Regions from separate parts of the Streptomyces sp. NPDC102437 genome, predicted to be linked through region 1. Evidence: predicted binding sites of a transcription regulator. Region 1 holds the regulator's gene; the other holds the start of a gene.

The links. Region 1 encodes HspR, which represses chaperone genes until heat shock. Its sites were predicted from a motif close to TTGAGNNNNNNNNNCTCAA; they were not measured.
Positions count from the first base shown of each region.
Region 2: dnaK (molecular chaperone DnaK) is a predicted target of HspR. The motif match lies at 1,766-1,784, and genes of this name have one in related genera.

Region 1 is NZ_JBIWKI010000005.1:3,672-20,135, reverse strand. Features, by position in the region: gene dnaK (molecular chaperone DnaK) at 150-2,000, shown strand; gene grpE (nucleotide exchange factor GrpE) at 1,997-2,650, shown strand; gene dnaJ (molecular chaperone DnaJ) at 2,744-3,928, shown strand; gene ACIRJP_RS08240 (heat shock protein transcriptional repressor HspR) at 3,930-4,376, shown strand; gene ACIRJP_RS08235 (helix-turn-helix transcriptional regulator) at 4,477-5,463, opposite strand; gene ACIRJP_RS08230 (hypothetical protein) at 5,592-5,960, shown strand; gene ACIRJP_RS08225 ((2Fe-2S)-binding protein) at 5,957-6,277, shown strand; gene ACIRJP_RS08220 (TIGR03618 family F420-dependent PPOX class oxidoreductase) at 6,420-6,824, opposite strand; gene clpB (ATP-dependent chaperone ClpB) at 7,079-9,691, shown strand; gene ACIRJP_RS08210 (MFS transporter) at 10,107-11,372, shown strand; gene ACIRJP_RS08205 (YbjN domain-containing protein) at 11,456-12,016, shown strand; gene ACIRJP_RS08200 (pyridoxal phosphate-dependent aminotransferase) at 12,089-13,258, opposite strand; gene ACIRJP_RS08195 (DUF2617 family protein) at 14,030-14,551, shown strand; gene ACIRJP_RS08190 (polyamine aminopropyltransferase) at 14,636-16,234, shown strand; gene ACIRJP_RS08185 (SRPBCC domain-containing protein) at 16,332-16,464, shown strand, end outside.
Region 2 is NZ_JBIWKI010000079.1:74-6,231, reverse strand. Features, by position in the region: gene ACIRJP_RS40155 (STAS domain-containing protein) at 100-393, shown strand; gene ACIRJP_RS40150 (DUF2267 domain-containing protein) at 452-856, shown strand; gene ACIRJP_RS40145 (hypothetical protein) at 997-1,140, shown strand; gene ACIRJP_RS40140 (helix-turn-helix domain-containing protein) at 1,353-1,646, opposite strand; gene dnaK (molecular chaperone DnaK) at 1,842-3,695, shown strand; gene grpE (nucleotide exchange factor GrpE) at 3,744-4,439, shown strand; partial or broken gene ACIRJP_RS40125 (hypothetical protein) at 4,563-4,706, shown strand; partial or broken gene ACIRJP_RS40120 (Scr1 family TA system antitoxin-like transcriptional regulator) at 5,044-5,834, shown strand; partial or broken gene ACIRJP_RS40115 (hypothetical protein) at 5,886-6,091, opposite strand.

The DNA.
Region 1 (16,464 bases):
GTTGGGGGGCCGCAGGCTGGGAAATAGTGGGGCGCGCAGGGTCTGTGCACGATAGTTGAGTCGCCTCGACTCAGGTCTGTTGACAGTGGGGCGGGGGTCGTGCATCCTTGAGTCAGTTCCACTCAAGTAGTCAAGCTGGAGGAATTGAAATGGCACGTGCGGTCGGCATCGACCTGGGCACGACTAACTCCGTCGTCAGCGTTCTCGAAGGCGGCGAGCCCACCGTCATCACCAACGCAGAGGGCGCCAGGACCACGCCGTCCGTCGTCGCCTTCGCGAAGAACGGCGAGGTGCTGGTCGGCGAGGTCGCCAAGCGCCAGGCAGTGACCAACGTCGACAGGACGATCCGCTCGGTCAAGCGCCACATGGGCACTGACTGGAAGATCGACCTGGACGGCAAGAGCTTCAACCCGCAGCAGATGAGCGCCTTCATCCTGCAGAAGCTGAAGCGCGACGCCGAGTCGTACCTGGGCGAGAAGGTGACCGACGCGGTCATCACCGTCCCCGCGTACTTCAACGACTCCGAGCGCCAGGCGACCAAGGAGGCCGGCGAGATCGCGGGCCTGAACGTCCTGCGTATCGTCAACGAGCCGACCGCCGCCGCGCTGGCGTACGGGCTCGACAAGGACGATCAGACGATCCTCGTCTTCGACCTCGGTGGCGGCACCTTCGACGTGTCGCTCCTGGAGATCGGTGACGGCGTCGTCGAGGTGAAGGCCACCAACGGTGACAACCACCTCGGTGGTGACGACTGGGACCAGCGCGTCGTCGACTACCTGGTGAAGCAGTTCGCCAACGGGCACGGCGTGGACCTGTCCAAGGACAAGATGGCTCTCCAGCGTCTGCGCGAGGCCGCGGAGAAGGCGAAGATCGAGCTCTCGTCCTCGACCGAGACCACGATCAACCTGCCCTACATCACGGCGTCCGCCGAGGGCCCGCTGCACCTGGACGAGAAGCTCACGCGCTCGCAGTTCCAGCAGCTCACGGCCGACCTCCTGGACCGCTGCAAGAGCCCGTTCCACAACGTCATCAAGGACGCGGGCATTCAGCTCTCCGAGATCGACCACGTCGTTCTCGTCGGTGGCTCCACCCGTATGCCGGCCGTCGCCGAGCTCGTCAAGGAGCTGACCGGTGGCCAGGAGGCCAACAAGGGTGTGAACCCGGACGAGGTCGTCGCCATCGGTGCCTCGCTCCAGGCCGGTGTCCTCAAGGGCGAGGTCAAGGACGTACTGCTCCTCGACGTCACCCCGCTGTCCCTCGGTATCGAGACCAAGGGCGGCATCATGACCAAGCTCATCGAGCGCAACACCACGATCCCGACCAAGCGGTCCGAGATCTTCACGACGGCCGAGGACAACCAGCCGTCCGTGCAGATCCAGGTCTACCAGGGCGAGCGCGAGATCGCGGCGTACAACAAGAAGCTCGGGATGTTCGAGCTGACCGGCCTGCCGCCGGCCCCGCGTGGCGTCCCGCAGATCGAGGTCGCGTTCGACATCGACGCGAACGGCATCATGCACGTCGCCGCCAAGGACCTCGGCACCGGCAAGGAGCAGAAGATGACCGTCACCGGCGGCTCCTCGCTGCCGAAGGACGAGGTCAACCGGATGCGTGAGGAGGCCGAGCAGTACGCGGAGGAGGACCACCGCCGCCGCGAGGCCGCCGAGTCGCGCAACCAGGGCGAGCAGCTCGTCTACCAGACGGAGAAGTTCCTCAAGGACAACGAGGACAAGGTCCCCGGTGACGTGAAGACGGAGGTGGAGACCGCGCTCACCGAGCTGAAGGAGAAGCTCAAGGGCGAGGACACCGCCGAGATCCGTACCGCCACCGAGAAGGTCGCGGCCGTCTCGCAGAAGCTCGGCCAGGCGATGTACGCCAACGCCCAGGCCGACGGCGCCCCGCAGGGCGACCCGCAGCCGGGTGCCCAGGCCAAGGCCGACGACGACGTCGTCGACGCCGAGATCGTGGACGACGAGAAGGACGCCAAGGGCGGTGCGGTGTGACCGAGGAGACTCCGGGTTTCGAGGAGAAGCCCGACGTCCCCTCCGGCGCCACCCCTGACGGAGCTGAGCCGAAGGACGCCTCTTCCTCCTCTTCGGAGGAGGGGGCGGCCCCGGCCGGGGACGCAGTACAGACAGTCGGCCTGACGGCCCAGCTGGACCAGGTCCGCACCGCGCTCAACGAGCGCACGGGCGACCTCCAGCGGCTCCAGGCCGAGTACCAGAACTACCGCCGCCGGGTCGAGCGGGACCGGGCCACGGTCAAGGAGATCGCGGTCGCGGGTCTCCTGTCCGAGCTCCTGCCCGTGCTCGACGACGTCGGCCGGGCCCGGGACCACAACGAACTCGTGGGCGGGTTCAAGTCGGTGGCCGAATCCCTGGAGACGGTCGTCGCCAAGCTGGGCCTGCAGCAGTTCGGCAAGGAGGGCGAGCCCTTCGACCCGACGATCCACGAAGCCCTGATGCACTCGTACGCGCCGGATGTCACGGAGACGACCTGCGTGGCGATCCTGCAGCCGGGGTATCGGATCGGCGAGCGCACCATCCGCCCCGCGCGGGTGGCGGTGGCCGAACCCCAGCCGGGTGCGACACCGGCCGCAACGAAGGAAGAGAAGGCAACCGACGAGGAGAGCGGTGGCACCGAGGAGGTCTGACATTCCGTCCGACCACCTCGCGGCCCACCGCCCGGCCATGCGACCGGCCAGCAGGCCGGTCGCATGGCCGATCGTCCGGAAGGAGGGACGTCGATGAGCACGAAGGACTTCGTCGAGAAGGACTACTACAAGGTCCTCGGCGTCCCCAAGGACGCCACCGACGCCGAGATCAAGAAGGCGTACCGGAAGCTCGCCCGCGAGTTCCACCCGGACGCCAACAAGGGCGACGACAGGGCCGAGGAGCGCTTCAAGGAGATCTCCGAGGCGAACGACGTCCTCGGTGACAGCAAGAAGCGCAAGGAGTACGACGAGGCACGCGCCCTCTTCGGCAACGGCGGCTTCCGGGCCGGACCCGGCGGCGCGGGAGGCAACTTCAACTTCGACCTCGGCGACCTCTTCGGAGGGGCCCAGGGCGGGGGCCAGGGCGGCGCGGCCGGCGGTTTCGGCGGCGGCGGTCTGGGCGATGTCTTCGGCGGCCTGTTCAACCGGGGCGGTACGGGGACACGGGTGCAGCCGCGTCGCGGCCAGGACATCGAGTCCGAGGTGACGCTCAGCTTCACCGAGGCCGTCGAGGGGGCCACGGTCCCGCTGCGGATGTCCAGCCAGGCGCCCTGCAAGGCGTGTTCCGGCACCGGCGACAAGAACGGCACCCCCAGGGTCTGCCAGACCTGCCTCGGCACCGGCCAGGTCTCGCGCGGCACCGGCGGCGGCTTCTCGCTCACCGATCCCTGCGTGGACTGCAAGGGCCGGGGCCTCATCGCCCAGGACCCGTGCGATGTCTGCAAGGGCAGCGGGCGGGCGAAGTCCTCCAAGACCATGCAGGTCAGGATTCCGGCGGGCGTCTCGGACAACCAGCGGATCCGGCTGCGCGGCAAGGGCGGGCCCGGCGAACGCGGCGGACCGGCCGGTGACCTGTACGTCGTGGTCCACGTCGACGCCCACCCGGTCTTCGGCCGCAGGGGCGACAACCTCACGGTCACCGTGCCCGTCGACTTCACGGAGGCGGCGCTCGGCGGCGACGTGAAGGTACCCACGCTCGGCGGCCCGGCGGTCACGCTGAAGCTGCCCCCGGGTACTCCCAACGGGCGCACGATGCGCGCCCGCGGCAAGGGCGCCGTACGCAAGGACGGCACCCGGGGCGACCTGCTGGTCACCGTCGAGGTGAAGGTGCCGGGCGACCTCAGCAACGAGGCCAGGGACGCCCTGGAGGCCTACCGGAAGGCGACCGCGGGCCAGGACCCGCGGGCGGAGCTGTTCCAGGCAGCGAAGGGAGCTTGAGGTGGACGGCCGACGACGCAATCCGTACGAACTGACCGATGAATCCCCGGTGTACGTGATCTCGATCGCGGCCCAGCTCTCGGGCCTGCACCCGCAGACACTGCGCCAGTACGACCGTCTCGGCCTCGTCTCGCCCGACCGCACGGCCGGGCGCGGCAGGCGCTACTCGGCCCGCGACATCGAGCTGTTGCGCACCGTGCAGCAGCTGTCGCAGGACGAGGGCATCAACCTCGCCGGTATCAAGCGCATCATCGAGCTGGAGAACCAGGTCGCCGCGCTCCAGCAGCGCGTCGCCGAGCTCTCGGCGGCGGTGGACGGCGCGGCACAGGCGATGCAGCAGCGCGAGGCCCAGGTGCACGCCTCGTACCGGCGCGATCTGGTGCCGTATCAAGACGTCCAGCAGACCAGTGCGCTGGTGGTCTGGCGGCCGAAACGGCCGAAGGACTGAACTCGGGCCCCAAGGGCCGGGGAGGCGGCTTACGGGCCGGTTCCCCGGCCCTTTGCCGTACGCCGCCGCGAACCGGTGAAGCCGCTCGCGGGGCGGGGCATCAGCGCTGTTCCTCCTCCAGCATCCCCGACCGCGCTATCAGATAGCCGAGCTGGGCACGGCTGCTGCTGCCGAGCGCGGCGGCGAGCTTGGCGACGTGGGCCCGGCAGGTGCGGACATTCATGCCGAGGCGGCGGGCGATGGAGTCGTCCACATGGCCCTCCACGAGGAGCTGGGCGATGGAGCGCTGCACCCCGCTGATGCCCAGGGAGGTCGGTTCGTACTTGACCTCCTCCCGCAGCGGAGCCGCTCTGGTCCAGAGCTGCTCGAACACGTTGGCCAGGTACTCGACCAGCCCGGGATGACGGAGTTCCAGGGCCACCTGATCGTCGTCGCTGGCCGGGATGAAGGCGACGGTCCGGTCGAACACGATCAGGCGGCCGATGAGCTCTTCGAGGGTGCGTATCTCCATGTTGTCGTCGGCCATGCGTTCCGCGTACGCCAGCGTGCTGGGGCTGTGGCGCGCGGTGTGCTGGTAGAGGGTGCGGATGCCGACGCCGCGGTGGACCACGGACAGGCCGCGCTCCAGCGACTTGCTGAGATCATCCTCGCTCCGGCCGCCGCCGGGCTGGACGGTGAGCACTTCGGTGCGGCACTCTGCGGTGGCGAGATCGAGTGCCGCGTTGATCCGGTTCATGCCCTCCAGCACGGTGATGGCGTGGGTGCTGGGCGGCCCCAGGGTGCTGATGTCCATGAACGGCTCGAACGACTCCGTCAGTTCGACCGAGTGCCGGCGCCGTTCCAGGATCTCGCGCTCGATGGGATGCAGATGTTGTGCGAGAGCGGTGGACGGTGGAACGGGCCGGAGCCAGGCCGGGTCGTCCGGATCGGGATGCAGCAGCGCGAACTCCATCAGGCAGGGCGCCGGTTCCACTTCGGCGCGGGCGATGCGTCCCAGCCGCAAAGCACTGGCGTAAAGCCGTGCTCCCGCGTCGCACAGTTCGGTGATCCCATGAGAATGTGTCGGCTTTGTGTTGCTTGTGGTCATATCGTCACCCCCCAGGTTCCTGAACATGCAAGAACATGATGCATCTACGCGGTGGTGCTTGCGTGCCCAGGTGAGACATCGTCTTAGGTGCGGGGGAGAAGAATCCACAAGTGAGGACGAAGCCGACTATGTATAAGCGAATGCATCGCTCGGCGCTTGCCGTCTCGTTCGTCGCGGCCCTGGGGGTCGGGCTGGTGGGCGGCAGCGACATTGGCTGGAGCGAGGACAGCGTTGCCGGTGGCGACATCGGGTGGGCCGTCCAGGCGGCAGCCGACGGTGACATCGGCTGGGTCGCGCCTGCCAACTCGTCCGACATCGGCTGGGTCTCGCCCGCCGACATCGGCTGGGTCTCGCCCGCCGAGTCGTCCGACATCGGGTGGGTCGTCCAGGCCTCGGCCGACGGTGACATCGGCTGGGTCGCGCCTGCCAAGTCGTCCGACATCGGCTGGGTCTCGCCCACCGGTACCGGCTCCGCCACGGCCCGCACAAGCGCATGACCATCCCGCCGGACGACCGGACCTTCCGGCGAGAGATGGCCACGGCCTACCGATCAGGCTGGCATTTCATCGATCTCGTCACTGCCGTCCCCCACTGTGGCGACTCGTTGATGGTCACTCTGTTCGGCGACCCCATCGTTGTCGCACGTGAAGAAGACGACGAAGTACGCGCGTACCGCTGCCTCCGCAAGCCGCGTGGAGCCCCGCAGCCCGTTCGCTGCGCGATCCGGTACGACATGATCTTCGTCAACCTCGACCGGCGGGACCACCAGCTGTTCGAGCCAGAGACTATTTCCGCCACCCCCCGCAGTGCCTGAGCGATCCCCCGTCGTTCCATGTCGCTCAGTCACTCCCCCACACAACGGCGCCATCGTGACCTGAACACGATGGCGCCGTTGTGCCTTTTCCGGCCGGTGTGCTTTTCCCGGCCGGGCCCTGCCTGACCGGCCCGCGGGCCGGTCAGGCCTTGCCGAGCGCCCGGTCCACGGCGATCTCGATGACGATCCGGTCCGGGTTGGGCTTCGGGGTGCGCTCGTAGCGCTCCGCGTAGCGGCGTACCGCGTCGGCCACCGCCTCCGGCTCCGTGCGTACCGTCGCACGCCCCTCCAGCGTCGCCCAGCGGCGCCCGTCGATCTGGCAGACGGCGACCCGTGCCCCGTCCGGGCCGGCGGCCAGGACGTTGGCGGCCTTCCTGGTGTTCTTGCCGGTGATGACCCGCGCCAGCCTCGTCTCGGGGTCGTACGTCACGCCCACCGGCACCACGTGCGGCGTCCCGTCGGGGCGGGGCGTGGTCAGGGTGCACACATGCCGTGCCCGCCAGAAGGCGAGGTACTCGGGGCCGGGGTTCGTCACGTCGACTGCCATGGACACAGCGTAGGCAGCACGGGCACGGCCCCGGGGCGCCGCCCCCGCCCCGGTGGCGGTGGGTCGGTGCGGCCGGTTCACTCGAAGCAACCCGGCGTCGGCGGACGGGCCGACGGCCCCGGCCCTCCGATCAAGTTGAGTGGAGGCCACTCAATATTGTCTTGAGTGCAGTAGACTCAACTTTACGCACTTTGGCATAGTCAGAGTCAGTGCTGTGGAGAGAGACCAGTCACCGCAAGGAGGAGAAAGCGCACGTGGACGCCGAGCTGACCAACAAGAGCCGGGACGCCATCAACGCGGCCACCAGCAGGGCCGTGAAGGACGGGCACCCCGATCTGACCCCCGGGCACCTGCTGCTCGCGCTGCTCGCGGGCGAGGACAACGAGAACATCACCGATCTGCTCGCCGCCGTCGAGGCCGACCAGATCGCCGTACGCACCGAGACCGAGCGCCTCCTGGGCGCCCAGCCCAGCGTCACCGGGTCCACCGTCGCCCCGCCGCAGCCCAACCGCGAGCTGCTCGCCGTCATCGCCGACGCCGCGCAGCGCGCGAAGGAGCTCGGCGACGACTACATCTCCACCGAGCATCTGCTGATCGGCATCGCGGCCGAAGGTGGCCGCGCCGGTGAGATCCTCAGTGGGCAGGGGGCCGGTGCGAAGAGGCTGCTGGACGCATTCGAGAAGAGCAGGGGAGGGCGCCGGGTGACCACACCCGACCCGGAGGGCCAGTACAAGGCGCTGGAGAAGTTCGGTACGGACTTCACCGCGGCCGCACGCGAGGGCAAGCTCGACCCGGTCATCGGCCGTGACCAGGAGATCCGCCGCGTCGTCCAGGTGCTCTCCCGCCGCACCAAGAACAACCCCGTGCTCATCGGTGAGCCCGGCGTCGGCAAGACAGCCGTCGTCGAGGGCCTCGCCCAGCGCATCGTCAAGGGCGACGTCCCCGAGTCCCTGAAGAACAAGCGGCTCGTCTCCCTCGACCTCGGTGCGATGGTCGCGGGAGCCAAGTACCGCGGCGAGTTCGAGGAGCGGCTGAAGACCGTCCTCTCCGAGATCAAGGAGAGCGACGGGCAGATCATCACCTTCATCGACGAGCTGCACACCGTCGTGGGCGCGGGCGCCGGCGGCGACTCCGCCATGGACGCCGGCAACATGCTCAAGCCGATGCTGGCCCGCGGCGAGCTCCGCATGGTCGGCGCGACGACGCTCGACGAGTACCGCGAGCGGATCGAGAAGGACCCCGCCCTGGAGCGCCGCTTCCAGCAGGTGCTGGTGGCCGAGCCGAGCGTCGAGGACACCATCGCGATCCTGCGCGGGCTCAAGGGCCGGTACGAGGCCCACCACAAGGTCTCCATCGCGGACTCCGCGCTGGTGGCCGCCGCGACCCTGTCCGACCGCTACATCACCTCCCGCTTCCTGCCCGACAAGGCGATCGACCTGGTCGACGAGGCGGCGTCCCGGCTGCGCATGGAGATCGACTCCTCGCCCCTCGAGATCGACGAGCTCCAGCGCGCCGTCGACCGTCTCCACATGGAGGAGCTGGCCCTCAAGAACGAGACCGACCCCGGCTCCCTGCAGCGCCTGGAGAAGCTCCGCCGCGACCTCGCCGACAAGGAGGAGGAGCTGCGCGGCCTCAATGCCCGCTGGGAGAAGGAGAAGCAGGGCCTCAACCGCGTCGGTGAGCTGAAGGAGCGTCTCGACGAGCTGCACGGCCAGGCCGAACGCGCCCAGCGCGACGGCGACTTCGACACCGCCTCCAAGCTGCTGTACGGGGAGATCCCCGGCCTGGAGCGGGAGTTGGCGGAGGCGTCCGAGGCCGAGCAGGAGGCGGCCAAGGACACGATGGTCAAGGAGGAGGTCGGCCCGGACGACATCGCCGACGTCGTCGGCTCCTGGACCGGCATCCCGGCCGGACGCCTGCTGGAGGGCGAGACCCAGAAGCTGCTGCGCATGGAGGACGAGCTCGGCAGGCGGCTCATCGGGCAGAGCGAGGCCGTGCGGGCGGTGTCGGACGCGGTACGCCGCACCCGCGCCGGAATCGCCGACCCGGACCGGCCCACCGGCTCGTTCCTCTTCCTCGGCCCGACCGGTGTCGGCAAGACGGAGCTGGCGAAGGCGCTCGCCGACTTCCTGTTCGACGACGAGCGGGCCATGGTCCGCATCGACATGAGCGAGTACGGCGAGAAGCACAGCGTGGCTCGGCTCGTCGGCGCCCCGCCCGGATACATCGGCTACGAGGAGGGCGGCCAGCTCACCGAGGCGGTACGCCGCCGCCCGTACAGCGTCGTGCTGCTGGACGAGGTCGAGAAGGCCCACCCCGAGGTCTTCGACATCCTGCTCCAGGTCCTCGACGACGGCCGGCTCACCGACGGACAGGGCCGGACGGTGGACTTCCGTAACACCATCCTGGTCCTGACCTCCAACCTCGGCAGCCAGTTCCTGGTCGATCCCCTGACCAAGCCCGAGGAGAAGAAGGAACGGGTCCTGGAGATCGTACGGGCCTCGTTCAAGCCGGAGTTCCTCAACCGGCTCGACGACGTGGTGGTCTTCTCCGCCCTGTCCGGTGACGAGCTCGCGCACATCGCGCAGCTCCAGATCGACCGGCTCGCCAAGCGGCTGGCCGACCGGCAGCTCACGCTCGACGTCACGCCCGAGGCCCTGGCCTGGCTGGCCGAGGAGGGCAACGACCCGGCTTACGGGGCGCGGCCGCTGCGCCGCCTCATCCAGACGGCGATCGGTGACCGGCTGGCTAAGGAGATCCTCTCCGGCGAGGTGAAGGACGGCGACACCGTCCGGGTGGACCGGGTCGGTGACGATCTGCTCGTCGGGCCCGCGACCGCGGGCGGGGCGTCGGGCGCGACCGCGTAGGAGGCGCACGGCCGGCCGATGACGGGGCCCCGGCCCGAGAACCGCACGGTCCTCGGGCCGGGGCCCCGTCGTTCGCGCCGTCAGTCCTCCGTGGGTCCGCCGCCGTTCCCCCGCCGGGCAGGGAGCGAGGAATTACGGTGATGTCGGGAGAAAGGCAAAAATGGTCACCGTCATCGATGATCCATCGTTCAACATCGATATTGAGCCAAACGTCTTGCTCCGCGCCGATGGGTGGCAGCCTCCGGACCGCCCCCGCCCCCGGCTGCATCGCCCGCCCCTGACAAGGGACTTCTGTTCGGGCGCGGGCGGCTTCCGCCCGGTGTCGCGCGAATAATCAGGACACCTTGCGGCGTCCGCCGTGGCCTGCTCGCGGGCACGGTTGGGGGCGGAATTCGGCAGTCGGTAGCGTGCCCGCATGAACGAGCGGATAGGCGATGAGATAAATTCGGGGCCCAAAAAGCCCAGATCTGACAATCTCTTTCACCTTGGCGAATTCCGTGCCCTTTGGGCCGCCTATGCCCAGTCGATCCTGGGTGATCAGCTGGCACGCGTGGCCCTGTCGTTGCTCGTGTTCGAACGCACCGACTCGCCAGGGTGGACCGCGGCGACATATGCGCTGACCACCTTGCCCGCACTGCTGTCCGGGGTGCTCCTGTCCGGCCTGGCGGACCGGTTCCCCCGGCGTACGGTCATGATCAGCTGCGATCTCGTGCGGATGGTGCTGGTCGGGCTGATGGCCCTGCCCGGTATGCCCTTGCCGCTGCTCGCGGGGCTGCTGGTGCTGGCGCAGCTGGCCGAGGCGCCCTTCGGTGCCGCACAGGGCGCGCTGCTGCCCACCGTGCTCGGCGCCGGGCGGTACGAACGCGGCCAGCGGGTCATGCAGATCACCCACCAGACCGGCCAGCTGGTCGGCTTCGCCGGCGGAGGTCTGCTGGCCGCGTGGCTGGGCAGCAACCTCTCGCTGGGCGTGAACGCGTTGACCTTCCTCCTCTCGGCGATGCTGGTCAGGTTCGGCGTGAAGGCCCGTCCCGCGGCGAGTGCCGATGCCCGCAAGAAGCGGCTCGGCGCACAGGTCGGGGGCGCGGCCGGGCTGATCTGGTCGGACCGCAGACTCCGGTCGCTGCTCGCGCTGGGGTGGCTCGCGGGGTTCGTCGTCCTGCCGGAGGGGCTGGCAGCCCCGTTCGCGGACGAAGCCGGCGGTGGCGCGTACTCGGTGGGACTCCTGCTCGCCTCACATCCGGCGGGAATGGTGCTGGGGGCGGCCCTGCTGGGGCGGGCCGGGGTCGGCGACGAGTCGCGGCGCCGGCTGCTCGGGCCGCTGGCGATCGGAGCGAATCTGCCGCTGGTCGCCTACTGGCTCGATCCCGGCGTCGGCGCGGCCATGTTCCTGCTGATGGTGGCCGGGGTGTGCTCCGCCTACCAGATCACCGCCGGGGCCACCTTCGTACTCCTGACACCGGTCGACCAGCGCGGCCAGGCGCTGGGGCTGGCCAGGTCGGGGGTGACCGCCATGCAGGGGATCGGCGTCGCCCTCGGGGGTGTCGCGACGGAGCTGACCGGCTCGTCGGCGAACACCATCGGCGCGTCCGGACTTCTCGGGGTGCTGTGCGCGATCCTCGCCGCCGCCGCCTGGTCACGGGCGCGGGCAAGCGATGCGCAGATGATTCCCCCGAAGGCATAGGCAGGGCCTGGACCCCCCTGGCGGCGAAACGCGGCTAGGGTCGTCGGCAGGAAACCACGAGCGATCCACAGGAGTACCCAGCGATGTCTATCGATCCGTCCTCGATTCCGAATTTCGGGGGCCAGCCCGAACCGCAGGCGGCAGGACCCGAGGGCCCCGTTGTCCCTGACCAGGACCTCGTCAAGCAGCTCCTCGAACAGATGGAGCTGAAGTTCGTCGTCGACGACGAGGGCGACCTCGCGGCGCCGTGGGAGGAATTCCGGACGTACTTCATGTTCCGGGGCGAGGACGAGCAGCAGGTCTTCTCGGTCCGTACGTTCTACGACCGCCCGCACGCCGCGGACCAGCGCCCGGTCCTGCTCGACGCGATCGACGACTGGAACCGCCGCACGCTGTGGCCGAAGGTCTACACGCACACCCACGAGCCCGAGGAGGGCTCCGAGGAGACCGAGGTCTCGGTCCGTCTGATCGGTGAGGCGCAGATGCTCATCGGTACGGGCGTCAGCCTGGAGCACTTCGTCTCGTCGACGGTCAGCTGGGTGCGCGCCTCGATCGAGTTCGACAAGTGGCTGCAGGAGCGCCTGGGCCTGACCCCGGCCGAGGAGAAGACGGACGGCGGGGACCCGGTTCCCCCGAGCGCCTGAGCCCTCGCACGGCGGTGACACCCCACCCCGGGGCGGCGGTCCTGGTGACCGCCGCCCCGGGGTGGCGCCGTTTCAGGGCGCCAGCCGCCGCAGCCGGCCGACCGCGTCGTGCAGGACGTCGTCCTGCTTGCAGAAGGTGAAGCGGACCTGGCCGCGACCGGCGTCCGGGTCGTCGTAGAAGACGGAGTTGGGGACGGCGACGACGCCGCAGCGTTCGGGGAGGGCGCGGCAGAAGGCGTAGGCGTCCTTCTCGCCGAACGGGGCGATGTCGGTGGTGATGAAGTACGTGCCCTGGGGCCGGTAGACCTCGAACCCGGCCGCACGCAGTCCGTCGCCGAGCAGGTCGCGCCTGCGGCGGAGGCCGGCGCGGAAGCCGTCGAAGTAGGAGTCCGGCAGGCGCAGCGCCTCGGCGATCGCGTACTGGAACGGGCCCGCGCTGACGTAGGTCAGGTACTGCTTGGCGGTGCGGACGGCGGCGGTCAGCGGGGCGCTCGCGGTGACCCAGCCGACCTTCCAGCCGGTGTACGAGAAGGTCTTGCCGGCGGACGAGATCGAGACCGTGCGGTCGCGCATGCCGGGCAGCGAGGCCGGCGGGATGTGTTCGCCCTCGAAGACCAGGTGTTCGTAGACCTCGTCGGTGACCACGAGGAGGTCGTGCTGCACCGCCAGTCGGGCGATCGTGGTCAGCTCCTCGCGGGTGAGGACCATGCCCGTCGGGTTGTGGGGGCTGTTCAGCAGCAGCAGCCGGGTGCGGGGCGTGATCGCGTCCCGGAGGGCGTCGAGGTCGGGGCGGAAGTCCGGGGCGCGCAGGGTCAGCGGTACGCGGACGCCGCCCGCCATGGCGATGCAGGCGGCGTACGAGTCGTAGAAGGGCTCGAACGCGATGACCTCGTCGCCGGGTTCCAGCAGCGCGAGCATGGCCGCGGCGATGGCCTCGGTGGCTCCGGCGGTGACCAGGACCTCGGTGTCGGGGTCGTAGGAGATGCCGTAGCGCCGCTGCTGGTGGTCGGCGATCGCGGTGCGCAGTTCGGGGATGCCGGGGCCCGGCGGGTACTGGTTGCCGTGCCCGTCGCGCAGCGCCCGGACCGCGGCCTCGCGGATCTCCTCGGGGCCGTCGGTGTCGGGGAAGCCCTGGCCGAGGTTGATGGAGCCTGTCCGCACGGCGAGCGCCGACATCTCCGCGAAGATCGTCGTGCCGAACCCGTCGAGGCGGCGGTTGAGCAGCGGTCGTCCCTGTGTCATGGCTGTCATCCTGCGCGCAAGCTCTGGAGTTGCTCAAGTCTGCTTTGGCCGTTCGGGGCCGGGGGCATCCCCCACACACGCGGGAAGCGCGTGGAAGCGGGGGACCTCGCTTCGGGGGACGGAAGGGCGTGAGGTCGGTGAAGGTATTCGTCGGTGTGGTGATCGCGGTCGGTCTGATCGTGCTGCTCGTCTCGGTCCTGGTGAAGGCCGGGAACCGGGCGAGGGCGGGCAGGCGGCGCGGGCGGCGGGGGTCCGTCGGCGGCGGCTCGGAGGGCGGCTGGTGGGCAGGGAGTGACGGCGGCAGCAGCGGCGGTTCGTCATGCGGAGGCAGCAGCGGTTCGTCCTGCGGAAGCGGGAGCTCCGGGCATTCCGGGAGCTCCGGGCACTCCGGAGGCCATTCGTGCGGCGGCGGCCAATCCTCGTGCGGTGGTGGTTCTTCGTGTGGCGGCGGGGGCGGATGCGGCGGCGGTAGCTGATCCGGGCAGCTGGTTTTGGAGGTGTCCGGTGGGTGAACTCCCGCCGGGCACCTTTTTGTTGGGCCTTTTTGCGAGTTGCCGGTGAACAGTTGATCCGAGAGGCCCCCGAGGGGATGGAAAGCACGGCAAGTTGGGTAAAACCGCTGTGGATACGGCTTATTCGTGGTTCCCTCGGTTGAGAGAACATCCAGCCCTCGGACCCCAGTTGGACCTGATTGGGCGCTACCCCTCCTACGTGCATCACGTCGGGGGCGTCCCCTGTCCATGTGTCCATGCTTGCTTGCGGAGCCGACTCATGCTCACGACCCTCCAGACGGCTTATTCCGATACCCGCGCCGCCGACCTGGCCTGGACGCTGGGACGCGAACCGCTCCCCGCCCTGGCCGTGCTCGACCTCGATCTCGCGGGTGCCGGACTCCAGATGCGCCTGCTCGGCGCCTCCCACCAGGTGCTCCTCGAAGAGGACCGCGGCACCTGTTCCGAAACCGTGGCCTGTATCCCCGGGAGCAGCACCCCGCTCCCGCTCGGGGTCTCCAAGCGGCTCGGGGAATGGGAGTACGAATTCGCGGCGCGCGTCGAGACCCTCTCGGAGGGCTCGTTCGCGGGCCGCGCGCAGGAACTCCTCGCGCTGGTCGCCGACCACCCGCAGGGTCTCGCCGGCACGTTCCCCGGCAGCCCGCACGCCTTCACCGCCATGCTCGCCCAGCGGACCGAGGGCCAGGTGCGGTGGCGCACCTGGCATGCGTACCCGCAGGAGGGGCAGTTGGTGGTGACGCGCACCCGAGTGGGAGTGCGGAAGACGGCGGCAGTGCTCTGAGTAGCCCCAACCCCGTTGTGAGCACGCCACTTACACCCTTGCGGGTGACAGGCTGCCACGTGATCGTGACGTAGCGTTCGCATCATGATCGACCAGCAGGTGTCGCTGCGAGGGGGCGCGGCGTTTCTTCCCGTAGGGCCGAGGACCGGCCGGTATCTCGTACTGGCCGCGGTCTTCGTCTGTGCCGCCTGCGGTCTGGTGTACGAGCTCGAACTGGTGGCGCTCGCCTCTTACTTGATCGGTGATTCCGTCACCCAGGCATCGGTCGTGCTCTCCGTGATGGTCTTCGCGATGGGCGTCGGCTCGCTTCTCGCGAAACGTTTACGCAGCCGTGCCGCAGTGGGGTTCGGGCTGATCGAGGCGGCGCTCGCGCTCGTCGGCGGCTCCTCGGCGCTGGTGTTGTACGCGTCGTTCGCCTGGATCGGGGAGTCGCGCTACGCCCTGGTCGGGTTCTCGCTCACGATCGGGATCCTGATCGGTGCGGAGATCCCGCTGCTGATGACCCTGATCCAGCGCGTCGACCGGCAGGACGCGGGCGGCGCCGTCGCGGATCTGTTCGCCGCCGACTACGTGGGCGCGCTGGTCGGAGGGCTCGCGTTCCCGTTCCTGCTGCTGCCGATGCTCGGGCAGCTCACCGGGGCGCTGTTCACCGGCGCGGTCAACGCGGCGGCGGGCGGGGCGCTGGTGCTGTGGGTGTTCCGGCGGGACCTCACCCCGCGCTCCCGCTGGCTGTTGATCGTGTTCAACGTGGCGGTGATCGCCCTGCTGGCCGTCGCCACCGCGCTGGTCGACGACTTCGAGCGGGCGGCGCGGCGTGCGGTGTACGGGGACGCGGTGCGGGTCGCGGTGCAGACCGAGGTCCAGGAGGTGGTGCTGACGGGGGCGGGCCGGGACTCCCTGGATCTTTATCTGGACGGCCGGCTGCGGGTCAGCGCGCGCGACGAGTACCGCTACCACGAGGCGCTGGTGCACCCGGCGATGAACGGGCAGCGCGCCCACGTGCTGATCCTGGGCGGTGGCGACGGCCTCGCCGCCCGGGAGGTGCTGCGCTACCCGGACGTGCGCGACGTCACGGTGGTCGAGCTCGACCGGGACGTCACCCGGTTGGCCCGTACCGACCCGGCGCTCTCGGAGCTCAACGGCCACGCGTTCCGCGACCCCCGGCTCACCGCCGTCACCGCCGACGCCTTCAACTGGATGCGGGCGGCGCACGGCAGCTACGACGTGGTGATCTCCGATCTGCCCGATCCCGGGATCTCCACCAGCACGAAGCTCTACTCGGCGGAGTTCTACGGCCTGGTCGCCCAGGCACTCGCGCCCGGCGGCCGGGCGGTGGTGCACGGGGGCCAGCCGGCGTCCCGGCCGCGTACGTTCTGGACGGTCGAGGCGTCGATGAGGGCGGCGGGCCTGGGGACCCGCCCGTACCGGATCAGCGGCCCGGCCGTCGATTCCGCGGCCGGACCCGACCGGACCACGCACCGCGAGCAGCGCGCGCCCGGCTGGGGCTTCGTCCTCGCCGGTGCGGGGCGCAGACCGGAGCTCGGCCTCGCCCCGAAGGCCCCGGAGCTGCGGTCGATGACGGAGCCCGGACTGATCGACACCGGGCGGCGGACGGAGAGCGCCCGGCTGCCGGGGCTGGCGCCGTCGACACTGGTGCATCCGCGGTACTGGGAGGACCGGTGAGCGGGGGCCCGGGCCGGGCCGAGCGATCGGGGCGATGGGTGGCTTCTGGAGGCGGAACCGCTGACGTGAGGGTCGGGGCTGAGTAGGCTCGGTTTCCATGGAGCATGAGGTGTTCGTTCCGGTTCCGGTCCCGTCCCTGAGGCGGACGCTGGGTGACCCCGCTCGCGTCGCGCGATGCGTGCCGGGCCTGCAGCAGGACGCCGACTCGTCCGCGGGCCCGCTCTCCGGCC
Region 2 (6,158 bases), on a different contig from region 1:
TCCGCGCTGCCCGTACCCCCCGGGCGTGCGGCGCGGGACTTCCCCGCAGCCGGCCCCGCGCCCCCCGGCCTGGTTCGCGCAGTACCGGCCGCCCGGGTCATGCACTACGGGCGGTCGGCACCGCTGGTGGTGAGGGTCGGCGGTGAGATCGACCTCGCCACCGCCCTGCGGCTTCGCCACCGGCTGGCCGCGGCGCTGAAGGCGCACCGGGAGATGGTGCTCGACTTGTCGGAGGTGACGTTCAAGGACTGCTCGGGTCTGGGCGTCCGCGTCCAGGCCCGCAACCAGGCCGACCGGTACGGCGGGCGGCTCTTGCTGCGCGGCGTCGGCGGGCCTGTGGCCAGGCTGCTCAAGCCAACCGGCCTCAGTGGCCGCCTGGCCGCCGAGCCCTGACCGGCCCCGTACGCCCACCTCGGCCTGGACCCGTGTCGGGACGAAGGGAGGATTCGCGGTGACTCTTCGATGGGAGGCGTTCTTGGACCAGGTCCAAGAACGCGGGGAGTACGACACTGCTCAGGACGCCGACCGCGCGGCCCGCGTCGTGCTGGCCCTACTCGGCGCCCACTTGGTCGGCGACGTGCGCGCGGAGCTCGCGGCCCGTGTGCCTGAGACCTTCGCCCTGATCCTGCTGAACCCCTTGCAGGCTGCCGAACCGCTCAGTCCCGAGAGGTTCGTGCGTGCCACCGCCGCCTGGATCGAGGGCGCCACCGAGAAGACCGCCGTGTGGGACATCGGGGCCGTCCTGTCCACGGTGGCCGACGCTGCCGGCGACGACCTGATGGAGCGCGTCCTGTTCCAGCTTCCGCCCGGCTACGACGTCCTGTTCGGCCGCCCCGCCCCCGGCAACCGACCCTGACCCGTTTTCGTGCCGCCGCCCGCGCCGCGGCAGCCCGTCTCGGAAGGCCACCGCCCATGCCCCGGCACCGCCGCCTGATCCAGCAGGCCCGCCGACTCGGCCGCTACCCCAGCGACGAGGAAGCCGAATGAGTCCTCGGCATGGTCCTGGCCGTCCTCGGCGCCCAGCTCACCCGCGACGAACGCTGCGAGCTGGCCGCCACGCTCCCCGAGCGGGCCCGCGCCGTCTTCGCCTCGCAGATCCACCCGTCGCCGCCTTCGTCGAAGCCGTCGCCCGAGCCCTGAACACCAGCCTCACCAGCGCCCGCTGGGACGCCTCCTGCGTCCTGGCCGCCCTCGCGACTCTCGGGGGCGAGCGGCTCACCGACCGCCTCCTCGCCCGCCTGCCCCGCGGCTATGCGCTCCTGTTCGGCCGCGCCGACCTTACCGCCGCCGCCTGACCGCCCGGGGCAGGAAACCGCCGTCGGCGCCCCGCCCGGGTGCTGCGCGGATGCGCGTCAAATACCGTGGGCCCGCTCCAGGTCGGCCTCCAACTCCTCCGCCCGGGCCTGGAGATCGAGCACCCGACGCGCGCCTTCCACGGTCCGTCCCTCGCTGATCAGCCTCTCCAGGGCCGCGAGCCTGTCGATCTCCCGGTGCGAGTACCTGCGCTGGCCGCCCGCCGAATGCACCGGCACCACCACGCCCTGCTCGTCCAGCCGGCGCAGAAAGGCCACCTGGACATGCAGCATGGCGGCCCCCTGCCCCACCGCGTAGAGCGCCGCATCCGGGTCGTCGATCGGGAGCACCACGGTCTCACCTCGCCGCTCACGAACCTCAACTCCACGTTACAGATTTCCTCCACCCCACCATCCGTTGTGCCGCAACCCGCCGGTTCCACGCGGCACCGCACCGGCGGCCAAACATAAACTTGACATTGGACGACTCAAGTTTTATGTGTCGATATAGGGAAGCTCTGTGTGTGAATGCGATGAAGGAGCTCGGAGATGACTCGCGCAGTCGGTATCGATCTCGGAACGACGAACTCGGTGGTCTGCGTGTTGGAAGGCGGCGAGCCGGCCGTCATCGCCAACACCGAGGGCGCGCGCACCACCCCGTCGGTGGTGGCGTTCGGCAAGGGCGGCGAAGTGCTCGTCGGCGAGGTCGCGAAGCGCCAGGCCGTCACCAACGTGGACCGCACCGCCCGGTCGGTGAAGCGCCACATGGGCGAGAGCGACTGGCGCTTCCCGGAGAAGGGGGACGTGGACGGCAAGCGCTACACCGCCCAGGAGATCTCGGCGCGGGTGCTGCAGAAGCTGAAGCGCGACGCGGAGGCGTACCTGGGCGAGGAGGTCACCGACGCGGTGATCACCGTGCCGGCGTACTTCAACGACTCCCAGCGCACCGCGACCAAGGAGGCCGGGGAGATCACGGGCCTGAAGGTGGCGCGGATCATCAACGAGCCGACCTCCGCCGCGCTGGCGTACGGCCTGGACAAGGAGAACGACCAGACGGTGCTGGTCTTCGACCTCGGCGGTGGAACGTTCGACGTGTCGCTGCTGGAGATCGGGGAAGGCGTCGTAGAGGTGAAGGCCACCTCCGGCGACACCCACCTAGGCGGTGACGACTGGGACCAGCGTATCGCCGACCACCTGGTCACCCAGTTCAAGAACGGCTACGGCATCGACCTGTCCAGGGACAAGATGGCCGCGCAGCGACTGCGGGAGGCCGCGGAGAAGGCGAAGATCGAACTGTCCGCCGCGACCGAGACCACGATCAACCTGCCCTACATCAGCGCCTCCGCCGAGGGTCCGCTGCACCTGGACGAGAAGCTCACCCGCGCCCAGTTCCAGCAGCTCACCGCGGACCTGCTGGAACGCTGCGAGGGCCCGTTCCGCCAGGCCGTGAAGGACGCCAAGATCGAGGTCAAAGACGTCGACCACGTCATCCTGGTCGGCGGCTCCACCCGGATGCCCGCCGTCACCGACCTGGTGAAGAAACTCACCGGCAAGGACCCGCACAAGGGCGTCAACCCGGACGAGGTCGTCGCCATCGGCGCCGCCCTGCAGGCCGGCGTGCTCAAGGGCGAGGTCAAGGACGTCCTGCTGCTTGACGTCACCCCGCTGTCGCTGGGCATCGAGACCAAGGGCGGCATCATGACCAAGCTGATCGAGCGCAACACCACGATCCCGACCAGGCGCTCGGAGGTCTTCACCACCGCTGAGGACAACCAGCCCTCGGTGAGCGTGCAGGTGTACCAGGGTGAGCGTGAGATCGCGGCGTACAACAAGAAGCTCGGCATGTTCGAACTGGCCGGCATCGCCCCGGCCCCGCGCGGTCTGCCGCAGGTCGAGGTCACCTTCGACATCGACGCCAACGGCATCATGCACGTCGGCGCGAAGGACCTCGGCACCGGCAAGGAGCAGAAGATGACCGTCACCGGCGGCTCCGCCCTGCCTAAGGACGACATCGACCGCATGATCCGGGAAGCCGAGCAGCACGCCGAGGAGGACCGCCGCCGCAAGGAGGCCGCCGAGACCCGCAACCGGGGCGAGCAACTCCTCTACGCCACCGATAAGTTCCTCAACGACAACCAGGACAAGGTTCCCGCCGACGTGAAGAGCGAGGTTGAAACGGCCCTGGCGGACCTAAAGGAGAAGCTCAAGGGCGAGGACACCGCCGCGATCCGCGCGGCGAGCGACAACGTCGCCCAGGTCAGCCAGAAGCTCGGCCAGGCCCTCTACGCCCAGACCGCCCCCGGTGCACCAGGCAGCGCGACCGGCCAGCAGGGCGAGGAGGGGGAGGAAGTCGTGGACGCCGAGATCGTCGACGAGGACGGGCACAAGGAAGGCGCCGCATGACCACCCCCGCCCAGGCCGAGCAAGAGCAGCGAAGACCAGCGCCCGCTGGTGGTCATCCGCGACAAGCGGCGCATCGACACCCTGCACCTGCGCGATGCCGGCACGAAGCGGCCGGCCGAATCCGAGGGGCGGGAGCACCCCGGCGGCACCCGACAGTGCCCCGCTGGCCGGCGGTGCCGCACCCCCGCCCGGGCAGGTCCCCGCAGAGGCCGGCAGCGAGGCGCTACGCGCCGCGCTGGCCGAACGCACCCAGGATCTACAACGAGTGAAGGCCGAGTACGACAACTACCGCCGACGCGTCCAGCGCAAACGCCTCGCCATCGGCGAAGCCGCCGTGGCCGACGCCGTCCCACCCTGCTGCCCGTCCTCGACACCATCGAACAGGCCCGCGCCCACGACGACGCCGCAGCCGGTTTCGAAGCCGTCGCGGACCGCATGCAGGTCCAGCTGGCCTCGCCGGAGACCTTGGGCAAGGAGGGTGAACCCTTCGACCCTTCGTGCCACGAGGCACTCAGCTCGACCGAATCGAACCGAGTCGACCGTCCCACCTGCACACACATCCTGCGATCCGGCTACCGGCTGGGCGAGATCCTGTTGCGCCCGGCCCAGGTGGCGGTCGAACAGCCGCTTGCTCCGGACCACCAAACCTCCGGATCGTCGCTCTCCGAGGGCACTGGCGGGCGGACGGCACCCGATCCGGAACCTGACTCCGGCGGGACAGAAGGCTCTGGTCGACGGCAATGAGCTGCCTCTCCGACCGAGGGCCGACACCGGAGCGAAGGCCGTGAAGGCCAGGTTCGGTCCGTACGGCGTCGCGGTGACGGACATGATCCTGGCCGGCGGCCGGAAGAATCTGACCGATGGCAGGTGGAGGTGAACCACGCCAACAAGGAGATCGGCCTGACCTTCAACACCGACGCGGTTCTCGCCCAGCCGATCAAGACCAGCGAGGTACGCCTCTTCGAGCTCGACAACGGCACCATGTCCCAGGCCCGGTTCGCGAAGGAGGTCTGGGACTACGAGCGCTACGCCGGGCACCGCGTCTGGGAAGGCGCCCGCGGCACGATCGGCGGGACGTACCCGTTCTGGCAGCGCCACCGATACACCCGCTCGAAGGGCTTCCCGCGGCTGCATGTGGGCTTGGCAGGCAAGGCGGAGCACCTGCTCGACAACCGCCTCCAGGCGCTCACCGCCAACCTGAAGGGCATCGCCATCGCGGTGTGGGTGAACACCCCCCGGCTCCAGCACGGCGAGCCTGGTACGAGATCGGCGTTGACGACCCGGACCGGCGCCGTCGGCGCTACACCGAACCGGCCGGCCGTTGACGGCACAGCATGCTCGCGGCGCCGTGCGGCTCACGCACCTGCGCAAGGACCCCGGCCTCACCGGGAAGGAACTCTCCGCCCGGTGTGGCTGGCATCCGGCGAAGACCACCCGCATCCCAGAAGGGCGACGCCGCGCCCTCGGACACCGACATCCGCACGTGGTGTTCGGCGTGCGGCGCCGACGACCAGGCCGACGACGTCACATCGCCACCGCCCGCGCGGTCGACTCGATGTACCTGGAATGGCGCCGCCTGCACCGCAACGGCATGCGCAAGGTCCAGCAGGACTGGAACACCCTCCACGAGCGGACCCGCGTCTGCCGGGTCTACGTCTCCAACGTGCCGCCGGGCTTCTTCCAGACCCCGGGCTTCGCCACCGCACTCATGGAGCAGATCACCGCCTTCCAAGGCACCCCCAACGACGTCGCCGAAGCGGTCGCCGCCCGTGTCGCCCGCTCCCGCTTCCTCTACGAGGGCGGCCACCGCTGCGTCGTCCTCATGGAGGAACCGTCCTGCGCTACCAAACTGCCGACCCCGACGCCATGCGCGGGCAGCTACGCCACCTCCTGGCCGTGATGCCGCTCACCTCCGTATCGCTCCCGTTCACCGCGCAGCGCACCGTGTGGCCGCTGGAGGCGTTCTATCTCCACGACGACGACGTGGCCGTGGTGGAGACCCTGACGGCTGAGATCAAGGTCAAGCAGCCGCGCGAGCTCGCCGACTACGCCAAGGCGTTCGCAGGCCTCGCGTCGATGGCCGTCTACGGCGAGCCCGCCCGCACGCTCATCCAGGCCGTAATCGACGCCCTGAAGTGAACCTCCGCAATTCCCCGCAACTTCGTTGAGAACGCGGTCCAGGGCTGCGTAGTCCTCGCCGTCGCCCCCGCCGCCGGCCCCGACGATCTGCCCGTCCTCGTCACGCCGGACGTACACCTTGCGCTTCCCGCTCGTGAGTACCCGGGAAGCGAGCTGCTCGACCAGACGTTCGTCGTGCGAACGCAGGCCCTGGTGAATCGCCGGGGGCGGAACGAGGCGCTGGCGACCAGGTTGGTGGGGTCCTCGCCGGGTGCGATCTCTCGGTTTTGTGACAGTGCAGTGAGGGACAGTGAGGGCCTGTGCTAGTACTCCAGCCGGACTTCG